DNA from 2 places in the Gordonia sp. GN26 genome. Region 1 is predicted to be linked to the other one. Evidence: riboswitches for the same ligand, from Rfam matches in the RefSeq annotation. Region 1 holds a riboswitch; the other holds the start of a gene.

Evidence for each region. Region 1 has a riboswitch for thiamine pyrophosphate ahead of thiO (glycine oxidase ThiO). Riboswitches for the same ligand answer to the same signal wherever they lie in the genome.
Region 2: it holds a riboswitch for thiamine pyrophosphate, as region 1 does, so the genes downstream of both, thiC (phosphomethylpyrimidine synthase ThiC) here and thiO (glycine oxidase ThiO) in region 1, are expected to answer to the same signal.

Annotation. Positions count from the first base shown of each region.
Region 1 is NZ_JSYC01000021.1:23,009-30,196, reverse strand. It holds gene OK17_RS07515 (phosphoribosyltransferase) at 1-338, shown strand, start outside; gene OK17_RS07510 (ABC transporter permease) at 375-1,133, opposite strand; gene OK17_RS07505 (ABC transporter ATP-binding protein) at 1,133-2,125, opposite strand; gene thiG (thiazole synthase) at 2,550-3,371, opposite strand; gene thiS (sulfur carrier protein ThiS) at 3,364-3,564, opposite strand; gene thiO (glycine oxidase ThiO) at 3,561-4,625, opposite strand; TPP riboswitch at 4,619-4,728, opposite strand; gene thiE (thiamine phosphate synthase) at 4,776-5,462, shown strand; gene OK17_RS07480 (hypothetical protein) at 5,915-6,283, shown strand; gene OK17_RS07475 (NUDIX hydrolase) at 6,280-6,762, opposite strand; gene def (peptide deformylase) at 6,908-7,188, shown strand, end outside.
Region 2 is NZ_JSYC01000138.1:30,435-37,622, forward strand. It holds gene OK17_RS20170 ((2,3-dihydroxybenzoyl)adenylate synthase) at 1-1,121, shown strand, start outside; gene OK17_RS20175 (PucR family transcriptional regulator) at 1,207-2,760, shown strand; gene OK17_RS20180 (aldehyde dehydrogenase family protein) at 2,820-4,325, opposite strand; gene OK17_RS20185 (GNAT family N-acetyltransferase) at 4,444-4,791, opposite strand; TPP riboswitch at 4,975-5,089, shown strand; gene thiC (phosphomethylpyrimidine synthase ThiC) at 5,081-6,757, shown strand; gene thiD (bifunctional hydroxymethylpyrimidine kinase/phosphomethylpyrimidine kinase) at 6,754-7,188, shown strand, end outside.

The DNA.
Region 1 (7,188 bases):
GCATCCTGCACGATCGCGAGGCGCTCTACCGCGGCGGACGGCCACCGGTCGAGGTCGAGGACCGGGTTGTGGTGCTCGTCGACGACGGTCTCGCCACCGGCTCGACGATGGCGGTGGCCATCGACGCGATCGACGCGGCCGGTGCGGCGCGACTGATCGTGGCCGTTCCCACCGCACCGTCGGATTCGGTTGGCCGCCTCATCGATCGCGGCGTCGACGAGGTCGTCGTGCTGACCATGCCCGACCCCTTCGAGGCAGTAGGACTCTCCTACGAGGACTTCCGTCAGGTCGACGACGATGAGGTGATCGCGTGCCTGGAGCGCGGTCGCCGACCCTGAGCACGTGGACGTGGCACGCCAATCGAGGTCCGCGAACTAGGCGTCCCGAGCGCTGGTCACGAAAGTTGCAGCGGTCAAGAGGATTACGGTGAACGCGGCGAAGTACGCCAACGAACCGTACGCATTCCAGTGAAAGGTGTCGTCCCCGCCGGACAAGAAGTTCCACCCGTTGAGGAACGGCAGGAACGGGGTGACGTTCTCACCGATGCGCGGAAGCACCGAGAGGATGCGTTCGAACGCGAACATCCAACCCAACACGATCGCCACGGCCCCGGCGGAGTGCCGCACGAGGGCGCCCACCGAAATCCCGATCAGCGCGCACAACAACGCGAAAACCGGCGTGCCCCAAAGCTGTCGCACTGTGTCCGGGCCACCGAGCTCGATGCCGTTGCCGGTGAGCGCCTGGCCCAGCACGACCCCGGCGAAACCCACGATCGCAGCCACCACGAAGGTGAGGCCGCCGAACACGACCGTCTTGGCGAGGATCACGAGCGGCCGTCGGGGCACCGCGGCGAACGTGGGCCGGATGGTGCCGAACCGGTATTCGGTGGTGACGCCGAGAACGGCCATGATCGCGAAGACCGCGACACCGAACTGGTTCACGCCGACCAGATAGTCGATGGTGCGGGTGTCGACCGATGCGGAGTCGGCGTAACCACCGGACAACAACCAACCGAGAAGTACCGCGACACCGAGGCCGAACACGACCACCATCGCGAGACACCAGTACGGGGCCCGGGTGCTGGACAGCTTGATGCGTTCGGCGTCGACCGCCGCGAGTGCCTGGCCGATCATCACCGAGTCCCTTCCGCGGCGCCGTGACCGCCCTGACCGCCGTGACCACCGGGGCCGGGTTCCACGGACCGGAAGCCGTCACCCCCGTGATAGTCGACGGCGTGTGCGGTCATCGACATGAACACCTCCTCCAGCGAGGCCGATTCGGCGGCGAGCTCGTGCAGCGTCACGCCTGCCGCGGCGGCGATGTCACCGACGCGGTCGGTCGTCGTGTCGGGCACCCGCATCACCGGCCGTCCCGCGGCATCGGGTGCGCCGGGCGCCGGCGCGAGGCCGGCCTCTTCCAGTGCGGTGTGCAGCTTCTCGAGTTCGGGCCCGCGCACCCGCACCGACTGTCGGGCCCGGCCGGTGAACTCGCCGACCGAGCAGTCGGCGATCAGGCGCCCGCGGCCGATGACGACGAGATGGTCTGCGGTGAGCGACATCTCGGTCAAAAGGTGACTGGAGACGAGGACGGTGCGTCCCTCGGCGGCCAACTGCCGCATGAAACCCCGAATCCACACGATCCCCTCGGGATCGAGGCCGTTGACCGGTTCGTCGAACAGCAGGGTGTGCGGATCACCGAGCAGCGCACCCGCGAGCCCGAGCCGCTGCGACATACCGAGCGAGAACCCTCCGGCACGCTTCCGGGCCACCGACGCCAACCCGACGATCTCGAGCACCTCGTCCACCCGGGACCTCGGAATCCGGTTGCTCGCCGCCAGCCACCGCAGATGCGAACGCGCACTGCGGTTGGGGTGGACCCAGTGTGCATCGAGTAGAGCACCGACCTGTCGCAGCGGATGGTCGAGCTCGCGGTACGGCACGCCGTTGACCGTCGCGGTCCCCGAGGTCGGGCGGTCGAGTCCGAGCATCATGCGCATCGTCGTCGACTTACCGGCGCCGTTGGGGCCCAGGAAGCCGGTGACCCGCCCCGGCCCCACCTCGAAGGTGAGGTCGTCGACCGCGCGCTGACTCCCGAAATCCTTCGTCAGATTCGTTACCCGCAACACGACTCGACCATAGCGGCCGGGCTGTGCTCCGCCGGGTGGTTGCGACACACCAGGCCTCCGAAGCCCGTCGTCTTCGATACGCTCCTTCGTCGCTACTCAACCCGGCGGCTTGCGCTCCTCACACCTGAAGTACCCGCGTCCGGTGAACCGGCCGTCGTGAGGGCCGAAAGGGTCCGCTCGCTGAAAAGCGCCCAGATCCCGACTGCCGAACCTCAACTCGACCGGCAGACGTCGATCGAAGTCTGCCGGTTGGGTTGACGTCGACCGGTGGTCAGGTGGGCGACGGTGTCTCACCAGGCCTTCGCGGCTCGTCGACTTCGATACGCTCCTTCGTCGCTACTCAGCCCGGCGGCTTACGCTCCTCGCACCTCAGGCATCGGACCTGGGTGCGTTGCGTTCTTTCGGATCGGGCAACAGGGGCAGCTCAGGCGCGATCCAGCGTCGGCGACGACGCCTGCGCCCAGAACCTTTTCGGGATACGACCCGCCCGTGCGGCGAGCCTCCCGGCGATCACCGCATGCCGCATCGCCGACGCCATCCGCTCCGGATTCTCCGCACGGGTGACGGCGGTCGCGAGAAGCACTCCGTCGCAGCCGAGTTCCATCGCGCGGGCAGCGTCGCTGGCGGTACCGATACCGGCGTCGAGGATCACCGGCAGCGGATCGTCGAAGGCCGTGGAACAGTGGTCGACGATCATCTCGATGTTGTGCGGGTTGAGGATTCCGAGTCCAGTCCCGATCGGTGAGCCGAGCGGCATCACCGCGGCGACACCGAGGTCGGCGAGTCGTGCGGCGAGGACCGGATCGTCGTTGGTGTACGCGAGCACCACGAATCCGTCGGACACCAATGCGGCTGCGGCGTCGACGAGTTCGACGGCATCCGGCATCAGGGTGAGATCGTCGGCCACCACCTCGAGTTTGACCCAATTCGTCTCGAACGCCTCGCGTGCCAACTGTGCGGTGAGCACCGCCTCGGCGGTGGTGTGGCATCCGGCAGTGTTGGGCAGCACCGCGATGTCGAGGCGGCGCAACAGGTCGAAGACACCCGTTCCGGACGCGGCATCGACGCGACGCACGGCGACGGTCGTGAGTTCGGTGCCCGACGCGACGAGTGCACGCTCGAGGGACGCGAGATTCGTCGCGCCGCCGGTTCCGGTGATGAGGCGGGAGGAGAACTCGCGTCCGGCGATCCGGAGCGGGTCGGCCTCGGAAACGACTGCGCCGTCGATGATGCCGGTCTCAACCACCTTGCACCGCCGTCACGATCTCCACGACCGCGCCCGAGGTCATCGTGTGCGACGACCAGCGTCCGCGCGGTACGACCGCGCCGTCGACGGCGACCGCGATCCCGCGGTCCGGCAACCCGAGCCGGCTCACGACATCCTTCACCGACTCGTCGACGCCGACGTCGAGGTCCTCTCCGTTCACGGTGATGGTCACGCTGATGCTCCTTCCAGAATCCCGAGCACCTTGTCCGCCGTGCCCGGTGCGAGGACGATGCCGTTGCGGCCGTGGCCGGCCGCGACCACCGTGCGGTCGTCGATCCGCTCCACAATGGGTAGGCCGTCGGCGGTGCACGGACGTAATCCAGCTCCCGCCTCGGTCAGTTCGTAGGTACGCAGCCCCGGCATGACCTCGATCGCGTCGGCGAGCAGATCCGCCACGCCGCCGGCCTGCGGGACGTGATCATGAAAGTCCCCGGCCTCGTATTGCGTTGCGCCGACCACGATCCCGTCCTCGCGCGGGACCAGGTACACTGCCCGACCGTGGAGTCGGGCACGGACCACGTGTCCGGGCGGCGGGACCGACCATCGCGTCCGGCGCAATCGGAGGATCTCGCCCTTCGCCGCGTGGAGGCGCACATCGGGAAGCAATGCCGTGGTGCCGAGTCCGGCGGCGAGGAGTATCTGATCTCGTGGACCCGTGAGTTCGCACGCGTCGGCGAGGCTTTCCACCCGCGCCTCCGTGAACCGCACCCCGGCCGCGGTTCCGGCGCTGCGCAGGGTCCCCAGCAGTCGCCGGTTGTCGATGGACCACTCCCCGACCGCCCGGTACCCGCCGATGAGTCGCGAACTCAATGACGGCTCCAGCGAACGGATCTCACGACCCGTCACCGCGCTGAGCGTGGCGTCGGTGCGCGGCTGGTTGGCCCAGACGAAGTCGGCGAGGTGGCGCAGGTACTCGGCGTCGGCCGCCGAACCGGCGACGAACAGGGAATCGGTGGCCGTCACGATCGCGGGGCCGTCGAGGCGCTTCACCAGCGTCGGCCAGCGCCGCACCGATTCGACCGACAGCGCGAGCGCGGCCTCCTCACCCGGATGACCCTCGCCGAGCGAACCGAGCATGCCGCCTGCCACCCACGAGGCCCGCTCGTCGTGACCGGCGTCGATGACCTGGACTCGCCAGCCCGCATCGGCGGCGGCGAGTGCACAGGTCAGACCGATGACGCCACCGCCGACGACGGTGAGCGCAGGGTCGAATCGTGCTGGGGTGTCGCTCAAGTCAGATCACCTTCCTTCGCCGGAATGACCCGGATCAGGTTCGACGGTCTGCGGAGGGGTCCGCACTCTCAGCCCGCCTGCCCGGGCTCCCGTGTGTTCTCGCGGTCCACCCTACGCCCGGCCGGCCCGCGCGGGGCTAGCCTGGTCGCCGTGACGACTACCCCCGACTCACGTGCCACCGAATCGCGCCGCCGGCTGGACTCCACCCGGCTCTACCTGTGCACCGACGCGCGGCGTGAGCGCGGCGACCTGCTCGAGTTCGTCGGCGCCGCTCTCGCCGGGGGCGTCGGCATCGTGCAGCTGCGCGACAAGGGGTCGGCGGGCGAGAAGAAGTTCGGCACACTCGAGGCCCGTGAGGAACTCGAGATCCTCGCCGCGCTGCGGGACGTCGTCGACGCCCACGGTGCGCTGCTCGCGGTCAACGACCGGGCGGACATCGCCGCGCTCTCGGGCGCCGACGTCCTCCACGTCGGACAGGGTGACCTCCCGCCGCAGGTGGCGCGCCGGATCGTCGGACCCGACACGATCATCGGCGCGTCGACCCACGACCCCGAGCAGGCCGCCGCTGCCGCCGCCGACCCCGACATCGACTACTTCTGCGTCGGTCCCTGCTGGACCACCCCCACCAAGCCGGGTCGCGGCGCCGCGGGCCTCGACCTGGTGTCGACGACAGCCGAGGCGTCCCCCGGCAAGCCGTGGTTCGCCATCGGCGGGATCGACGCCCCCCGGGTGCCCGAGGTGACTGCCGCGGGTGCCCGCCGGATCGTCGTCGTGCGGGCGATCACCGCCGCCGCCGATCCCGCCGCCGCGGCTGCGGACCTCCTCGGGCGGTTGTAGCGCCGACCTGCTGAAAAGCGCCCCCGTCATCCGCCCTCTGCAGCCGGGCCGCGGACATATCGTCGTCGGCGGCCCGCTGGAGGGCGCATCTCGAGGGCGGTTCCCAGGGGTGGTTTTCAGGGGCGGCTTTCAGAGCAGCCTGCCGGGGCGAAATCCGTTTGCCTGATCCCGACACCGCGGTCTAGCCTGGACGGATCATGATGTGCATCAAGCGCGTGCTCGTAACCCGCCGCAGCGGGGTCTGATTCGGACCGACCCCCCGCTGCGGGTCGGTTGCGCGCTCCAGTCGGTCATCCGTTCTTCGATCGAAATCGGTTTTCGAGATGCATCTTCTTCATCTGCCTCACCCATCCTTCTCACGACACGGGCATGCGACCGCGCCGTCGGGGGATCCCGTCACCGAGCACTTCGGCCGCCCGCTGCCTGCAGGTATGCGCGAGGAGGCCACCGGGATGAGCTGGCAACACTTCACCGACGAGTACGCATGCGGCGGTGCCATCCGCCTCGGCTCGTGGTCGGTCGCACCGGCGCCGCAGGACCTCGTCGAATGCCGCGCGACCATCGCGATCGCCGACCGCATCATGTCGTGCAGCGCTGTCGCCGCCGGACCGCTCGGCGCGATGACGTCGATCCTGTACGACCTCGGTGCGCCCGTTCAGATCCTGCGGTTGCACCAGCGCGAGGTCGGCGGGGCGATCGCGACGTTCCTGCTGTGTGAGAACAACGGCCGGCAGGCGTGGGCCTTCGGCGAGGGCAGCACCGGCGACGAGGCGAACATCGCCGCCCTGATCTCTGCAGCCAACCGGCTGCTCGGCTCCTAGCCCTGCGGGTCGAGTGCGGCGATCCGCTCGCGCAGCGTGGGCCAGGCCTGGCCGAACGCCGGATGCAGCGGGAGCTGATCGACGTGCTGTTCTTCGACCCAGCGCAGTTCCGTCGACTCGAAGTTGGCGACCGTGCGCACCGGCTCGTCGGTCTCGGCGATGACCGTCGTGTAGGTCCAGCCGCCCGGTGACTCGTGGGTGACGACGGCGGCGACGACCCGCAGGTCCGCACTGTCGATGCCGGCTTCTTCCTCGGCTTCTCGCATCGCGGTGTCGATGGCACCCTCGTGGGAGTCCCGCGCACCGCCGGGCAGAGCCCAGGTTCCGCCCTGGTGGGACCACGCGGCGCGATGCTGGAGCAGAACGCCTGTCGTGCCGTCGGCCAGCGGCGCCCGGAGCAGCAGACCCGCCGCGCCGTGGACACCCCAGTACCGTGAACCGTCGGGATCGATCACCCAGCCGTCGCCGTCTCCGCGCACCACGCCTCCTTGCAGCCCGACGAGCCGGTCGCCGGGTTTCCTCCACCGTAAGTGAGACACGCGCGACCTGCCAGGGCGATGCGCCGAATCAGTGAGACGTACACCGGCATTGCCTCGGGACACGCATCGACGGAACATGGACGGCATGCCCGTCTCTGAACTCCTCCGCCTCGGCACCGCCCGGTCGATCGTCCGCTGGGGCCGGCACGTCCTGCACCACCCGGCGCGACAGGTGACCGATTTCGGGCCGGACCTCCAAGAACTCCTCGCGGACATGTTCGCAACGAACACGGCGGCCCGCGGAGCCGGACTCGCCGCACAACAGATCGACGTCGACCTCGCGGTCTTCGTCTACGACTGCACCGACGAGACCGGGGCCCGACGCACCGGCGTCGTCGTCAACCCGTCTCTCGAAATGCCCGAAGG
Region 2 (7,188 bases), on a different contig from region 1:
AGGCGGACCCCGCGTCGATCGATCTCCCGGTCCCGCCGAGCGCCGAACTCCCGGCCCTGTTCCTGGTCTCGGGCGGTACCACCGGTCTGCCCAAGCTGATCGCGCGCACGCATGACGACTACGACCTCAACGCACGACTGTCGGCCGAGGTCGCGGAATTGACCGCCGACGACACCTACCTCGTCGCATTGCCGGCGGCCCACAACTTCCCGCTGTGCTGCCCGGGCATCCTCGGCGTCCTCGGCGTCGGCGGCCACGTCGTCTTCACCGACAACCCGAGCCCCGACAACACCTTCGACCTCATCGAACGGCACCGCGTCACGGTGACCGCGCTGGTCCCCGCCCTCGCACAGCTGTGGTGCGCGGCGACCGAGTGGGAGCCCGCGGACATCAGTTCCCTGCGGCTTCTGCAGGTCGGCGGCGCCAAGCTCGCCCACCCGGACGCGGTCGCCCTCGACGAGGCACTCGGAAACGTGGTCCAACAGGTGTTCGGCATGGCCGAGGGCCTCATCTGCTACACCCGGCCCGACGAGCCGCGGGATCTCGTGCATGCGGTCCAGGGCTCGCCGATGTCGGAGTTCGACGAGGTGCGCGTCGTGGACGAGGAGGGCGCCGACGTCCCCGACGGCGAAGAAGGTGAACTGCTCGTTCGCGGCCCGTACACGATCCGCGGGTACTACCGGGCCGACGCGCACAACGAGAAGTCCTTCACCCCCGACGGCTTCTACCGGTCGGGCGACAAGGTGACCCGGCTGCCGTCGGGACACCTCTCGGTGACCGGTCGTATCAAGGACACCATCGTCCGGGCCGGTGAGAACGTGGCCGCCGACGACGTCGAGGAGAACCTGCTCGCACACTCCTCCGTGCGGCAGGTCGCGGTGGTCGGGCTGCCCGACGACGCGCTGGGCGAGAAGATCTGCGCCGCTGTCGTGCTCTCCCACGACCATCCGCCGGCCCAGCCGCTCGAGCTGGCCACGCTCCGCACGTTCCTCGCCGACCGCGGCCTCGCGTCGTTCAAGCTGCCCGACGTCGTCCGCGTCGTGCGGACCCTGCCCGTCACAGCCGTCGGCAAGATCGACAAGAAGGTTCTACGAGAGCAGCTGGTGTCCTCAGCGGGATGACCTCTACTCCCGGCGCCCTCGCTATGCTCTGACGCACAGATGGACGACTCCGGCCGTCCGCCGACCTGCGAGGAGATGAGTCGCCGTGGCCTTGACCGTGCGGCGTCTCGCCCAGAACACCGACCTGGGACTCACTCTCGTGGGTGGACACGAGGGCGCGGATCGGGTGATCGAATGGGCGCACGCGATCGAGCTCGCCGACCCCGCCCCATGGATCACCGGCGGCGAGCTGGTCATGACCACAGGTCTACCGATCGGCTCCTCGGACGCGCAGCAGTTCGAGTACGTCTCGCGCCTCGCGCAGGCGAGTGCGGCCGCACTCGCCGTCGACACCGGGACCACCTTCGATGCCGTCCCTGAAGGCATTCGCGCCGCCGGCGACGCACTGGGTCTCCCCATCCTTTCGGTGCCTCCCCCCACCCCGTTCATCGCGATCACCCGCGCGGTGATCGACGAGCTGACCGCCGACCAGGTACGGGCGGTGCAGCGGGTGGTGGACCAGCAGGACAAGCTCGCGCGCGCCATCCTGCGCGGCGGTATCCCCCAACTGATCTCGACGCTGGGTCGCGCACTCTCTTGCGCCGCAGTGCTCGTCGACTCCGCCGGCAGGGCGCTGTCGGTGCACGGAAAGGACGTCGCACGCCTGCTCGCGCACGCGCGAACCGTCGCGGGTTCCGCGCCACGCGGACCCGGACGCCGACAGCAGATGAGCAGCGCCTTCACCGACGAGCACGGGGCGTACCTGGTGCAGAGCGTGTCCGTCGCGCAGGAGTCCAACGGCTATCTCGCAGTGGGATCGGCGGTTGCGCTGCAGCCCGAGGAGCGCCTCCTCGTGGCCCACGCGGTCGCGCTGCTGTCGATCGAACTGGGCAAGCCGGCGAAGGTGGTCGATGCCGAGCAGCGGCTTCGTACGGCCGTCGCCCGAGCCCTCATCGACCTCGGCCCCGAACTCGACATCAGCCTGCTCCGGTACTTCGGCTTCGACGAGGACGCGCGCGTCGTCGCGGTCGCGCTGACCGACGTCGGTCCGTTGCTGCCCGCTCAGCGGGAGATCGCCGGATTGTTTGCGCGGCAATCCGTTCCGTACCTGATGACACCGCAGGAGAAAGTCCTGTTCGTCATCGTCGCCGCCGACCGCACGGTGGAGTGGGTCACCGAATTCGTCACGCAACTCGGCGCACAGCTCGGGCGGCCACTGCGCGCGGGACTGGGGGCATCCGCCGCGATCACCGATGCCTCAGACAGTCTCCGTCAGGCGACAGCTGCACTGCGACTCGGCCCGGCACAGACGCCGGTCGTCGACTTCTCGGACATGGGCACGTTCTCGATGTTGTTGAGCGGCCGCTCTCCCGACGAACTGTCGGCGATGTCGCGAATCCTCCTGGGACCGCTCGAGGACTACGACGCCACACACAGCTCGCCGTTGAATCTCGTCACCGCACTGCGCGCCTGGCTCCAGCACGACACGCACATCGAGAGCGCTGCAACAGAACTCGGTGTTCATCGGCACACCATGCGCAATCGGATGACCAAGGTCGGTCAGCTCCTGCGGCGCGACCTCGATTCGGCCGAGGTCCGGGCGGAACTGTGGATCGCGGTCAAGGCGCGTGAACTTCTCGACATCCTTCACAACGACTGACGCGCGAGAGCCTCGGGGCAGACGGCACGCAACCGGTCCGCCAATCGGTGACGCCGACCTCAGACGCGCGCTGCACCTCCGCGGAGGTAGACCGTCGTCGTGTGGGTGAAGAACTCCCGTGCCGCGCGGCCCTGTTCCTTGGAGCCGTACCCGCTCTTCTTCGCGCCGCCGAAGGGCACGTGCGGATCAGCCCCGGCCGATTCGGAGTTGACGTGCAGGATGCCGACGTCGATGTCGTCGACCGCCGCCAGGGCCCGCGTGAGGTCCTGGGTGAAAAGCGCTGCGGACAAACCGTATTCGCCGTCGTCGGCGACGCGGAAGGCCTCGTCGACCGAGCTCACCCGGACGACCGACAGAACCGGCCCGAACAGCTCGTCACGCCAGACGTCGAGATCCGGTGACGACAGCTCGAGGATGGTCGGCGACAGGAAGTAGCCGGACTCGGGCGCCGAGACGGGTGCGTGATCACCGCCGCTGAGCACGGTGGCCCCTTGCTCGATCGCACCGGCGATGCCGCTGCGGATGCTGTCGTGGGCCGACGCGGTGATCACGGGGCCCATCTCGGTCGACGCATCCAGAGGGTCACCCACCACCAGATCGGCGGCCGCCTTGCTCAGTGCAGCGAGCAGTTCGTCGGCCACGTCATCAGTGACGACGAGTCGTGATGTGGCCGTGCACTTCTGCCCGGTCGAGCGGAACGCCCCGAGCATGATCTGCTGCACCGCCAGGTCGAGATCCGCGTCGCCGAGCACGATCGCCGCGTTCTTCCCACCCATCTCGGCCTGCACCGGTACGCCGCGCGAGGCCGCGGCCGCCGCGATCCCCCGCCCGACTGCGGTCGAACCGGTGAAGGTGATCGCATCGATGCCTGGATGATTGACGATGCTGTTGCCGATCGCGCGGTCACCGACGGTCAGGTTCAGAACTCCCGCCGGCAGTCCGGCCTCGACCAGGGCCTGTGCCAGACGCACTGCAAGAAGTGGTACCGTGTCGGCCGGCTTCCACACCACCGTGTTGCCGTAGATGAGCGCGGGAGCGATCTTCCACGCCGGGATCGCGATCGGGAAGTTGAACGGCGTGATCACGCCGACCGTACCGATCGGCTTGCGCATCACCAGGATTCGTTCACCCTTGCGCGGCGAGGAGAACACCTCGCCCGCATCGCGATCACCCTCGGCGCCGTAATAGCGCAGGATCTGCGCCGCCCGCTGCACCTCGCCGATCCCCTCGGCCAGCGTCTTGCCCTCCTCACGAGTGAGTTCGGCACCCAACCGCTCCGCGTCGCGCTCGAGAATCCCGGCGGCCCTGATGAGTACTGCACCGCGTTCATGCGTGGTCATGTCCGACCAGACGGCGAAGCCGCGACGTGCCGCGTCGACGGCGGCGTCGACCTGTCGAGTACTCGCACGACGCCCCTCGGCGACGACGTCACCGGGGTAGGTGGGACTCGTGCTGACAAGCTGGGTGTCCTCACCCTCGACCCACTGGCCGTCGATGAGGTTGACCAAGCGGCGCACCTGCTCGAGGTGCGGGTCGCCGACGGTCGTCTCTACCACTGCAGTCATCGATGTCCTCACGGTCGTGGTCACCGCCGAACCGTACGCCCGAGAGGTACTACCGGGTCATCGCCGTGATGTACAAGTTGTGCTCATTAGATCGCCGAAATGGACATCGACCCACGCCTCATACGGGAGCGAGCGTCACGATCCCCGGGTGATGGTCGAGATAGTTCTTGGTGAACGAGCACACCGGCCGGAGCCGCGCGTTGCGTTCCCGGGCGAAGTGGATGACCGTCCGGGTCAGGCGGGTGGCGAGCCCGTGACCGCTGTATTCGTCATAGAGCACGGTGTGCAGGACGGTGATGGTGGTCTGACCGTCGACGGTCTCGGTCGAGTAGCCGAGCACCCCGACCAGATCTCCCGCGACCCAGAGTTCGAACCTCTCGCGGTCGGGGTTGTGAACCACCTGCGCGATCTGCTGCAGGATGGATCGAGCCGACTGCGGCGGCCGATGCCGGTTCTTGCGTAGCAACTACACGCCTCCTCACGTGATCACTGTGGCGGGTCACCGGCATGACGCCGCGGCTCGACGTAAGGACCCCTGTGACTAGGGTCACACCGTACCTTACGGATCCGTAACTGACGAGACCTCTCGGTGATCTTCCGTGCACGGCACCGGGTGTTGACCGCCGATGTAAGGTGGCAAACGCAACACAACTACACACGCGGGGGCTCTCACGATGACCGAGGGCTGAGATGGCGACGGGCGGTCGCCGACCGCTCGAACCTGTCCGGGTAATGCCGGCGTAGGGAGAACCATCATGGGCACACGTGTATCCACCACACCCACGACTTCAGGTCTGACGACCGGACCGATCGAGGGAAGCTCCAAGCACTACCTCACCGTCGACCACCTTCGCGTACCGCAGCGTCGAATCCTCCTCACCAACGGTGAACATCTCGACGTCTATGACACCTCCGGGCCGTACACCGATTCCGATGCGGTCATCGACGTGGAGCGCGGACTGCCGCCGACCCGCGACGCATGGCACCGTCCGGAACCCGTCGACGGAGCGAGCACCCAACTCGCCTGGGCGCAAGCAGGGATCATCACCGACGAGATGCGGTTCATCGCGGCGCGCGAGGGCGTCGACCCCGAGCTGGTCCGCTCCGAGGTGGCCATCGGGCGCGCGGTGATCCCGGCGAATCATCGTCACCCCGAGTCGGAGCCGATGATCATCGGCAAGAGATTCGCGGTGAAAGTCAATGCGAACATCGGGAATTCAGCGGTGCGCAGCTCGATCGCCGACGAGGTCGAGAAGATGGTGTGGGCCACCCGATGGGGCGCCGACACCATCATGGACCTGTCGACCGGCGCCGACATCCACACCACCCGCGAGTGGATCCTGCGCAACTCCCCCGTCCCCGTCGGTACCGTGCCGATCTACCAGGCCCTCGAGAAGGTGAATGGCGACCCGGTCGCCCTCACGTGGGAGATCTACCGCGACACCGTGATCGAGCAGGCCGAGCAGGGCGTCGACTACATGACGGTGCACGCCGGGGTACTGCTCCGCTACGTGCCGCTGACCGCCCGGCGGGTCACCGGCATCGTGTCGCGCGGCGGATCGATCATGGCCGCCTGGTGCCTGGCGCACCACCAGGAATCGTTCCTGTACACGCACTTCGACGAGCTGTGCGAGATCTTCCGCCGCTACGACATCACCTTCTCCCTCGGCGACGGACTGCGCCCGGGGTCGATCGCCGACGCCAACGACGAGGCCCAGTTCGCCGAACTGCGCACCCTCGGCGAACTCACCGCCATCGCCAAATCCCATGGTGTGCAGGTGATGATCGAGGGTCCGGGGCACATCCCGATGCACAAGATCGTCGAGAACGTACGTCTCGAGGAGGAACTCTGCGAAGAGGCTCCGTTCTACACGCTCGGCCCCCTCGCCACCGACATCGCACCCGCCTACGACCACATCACCTCAGCCATCGGTGCGGCGATGATCGCCCAGGCGGGCACGGCCATGCTCTGTTATGTAACACCCAAGGAGCACCTCGGGCTGCCCGATCGCGACGACGTCAAGGTCGGCGTGATCACCTACAAGATCGCGGCCCACTCGGCGGATCTCGCGAAAGGGCATCCCCGGGCACAGGAACGCGATGACGCTTTGAGCAAGGCGCGTTTCGAGTTCCGCTGGGTCGACCAGTTCAACCTCGCCCTCGACCCGGACACCGCCCGCGAGTACCACGACGAGACGCTGCCGGCCGAGCCCGCGAAGACCGCGCATTTCTGCTCGATGTGCGGCCCCAAGTTCTGCTCGATGCGGATCTCCGCCGATGTGCGCGCCTACGCCGAGGAGAACAACCTGGTGACCGCCGAGGACATCGACCGGAAGATCGCCGAGGGGATGGCGGCGAAGTCGGCCGAGTTCGCCGAGGCCGGCAACCGCGTGTACCTGCCGCTCGAGACCATCCCCGGAGGTTCTGCTTGACCGACGTCGAGTTGTTGCCCGTCGCAGCACCGGGAGAGACACCGGTCCGCGTGATGACCATCGCCGGATCGGATTCCGGCGGTGGCGCCGGCATCCAGGCCGACCTGCGCACCTTCGCGCTCCTCGGCCTGCACGGTTGTGTCGCGGTCACCGCGGTGACCGTGCAGAACTCGCTGGGCGTCAGCGGTTTCCAGGAGATCGCACCGGAGACCGTGGCCGCCCAGATCGCGACGGTCGCCGACGACATCGGTGTCGGCGCCGCCAAGACCGGCATGCTGGCGTCGGCACCGATCATCGATGCTGTCGTCGCACAGTGCTCGGCGAGCGGCATCGGTCGCGACGGTCCCTCCCCGCTGGTCGTCGACCCGGTGTGCGCATCGATGCACGGAAACCAGCTACTCGCCGACTCCGCCCTGGACACCCTGCGCGAC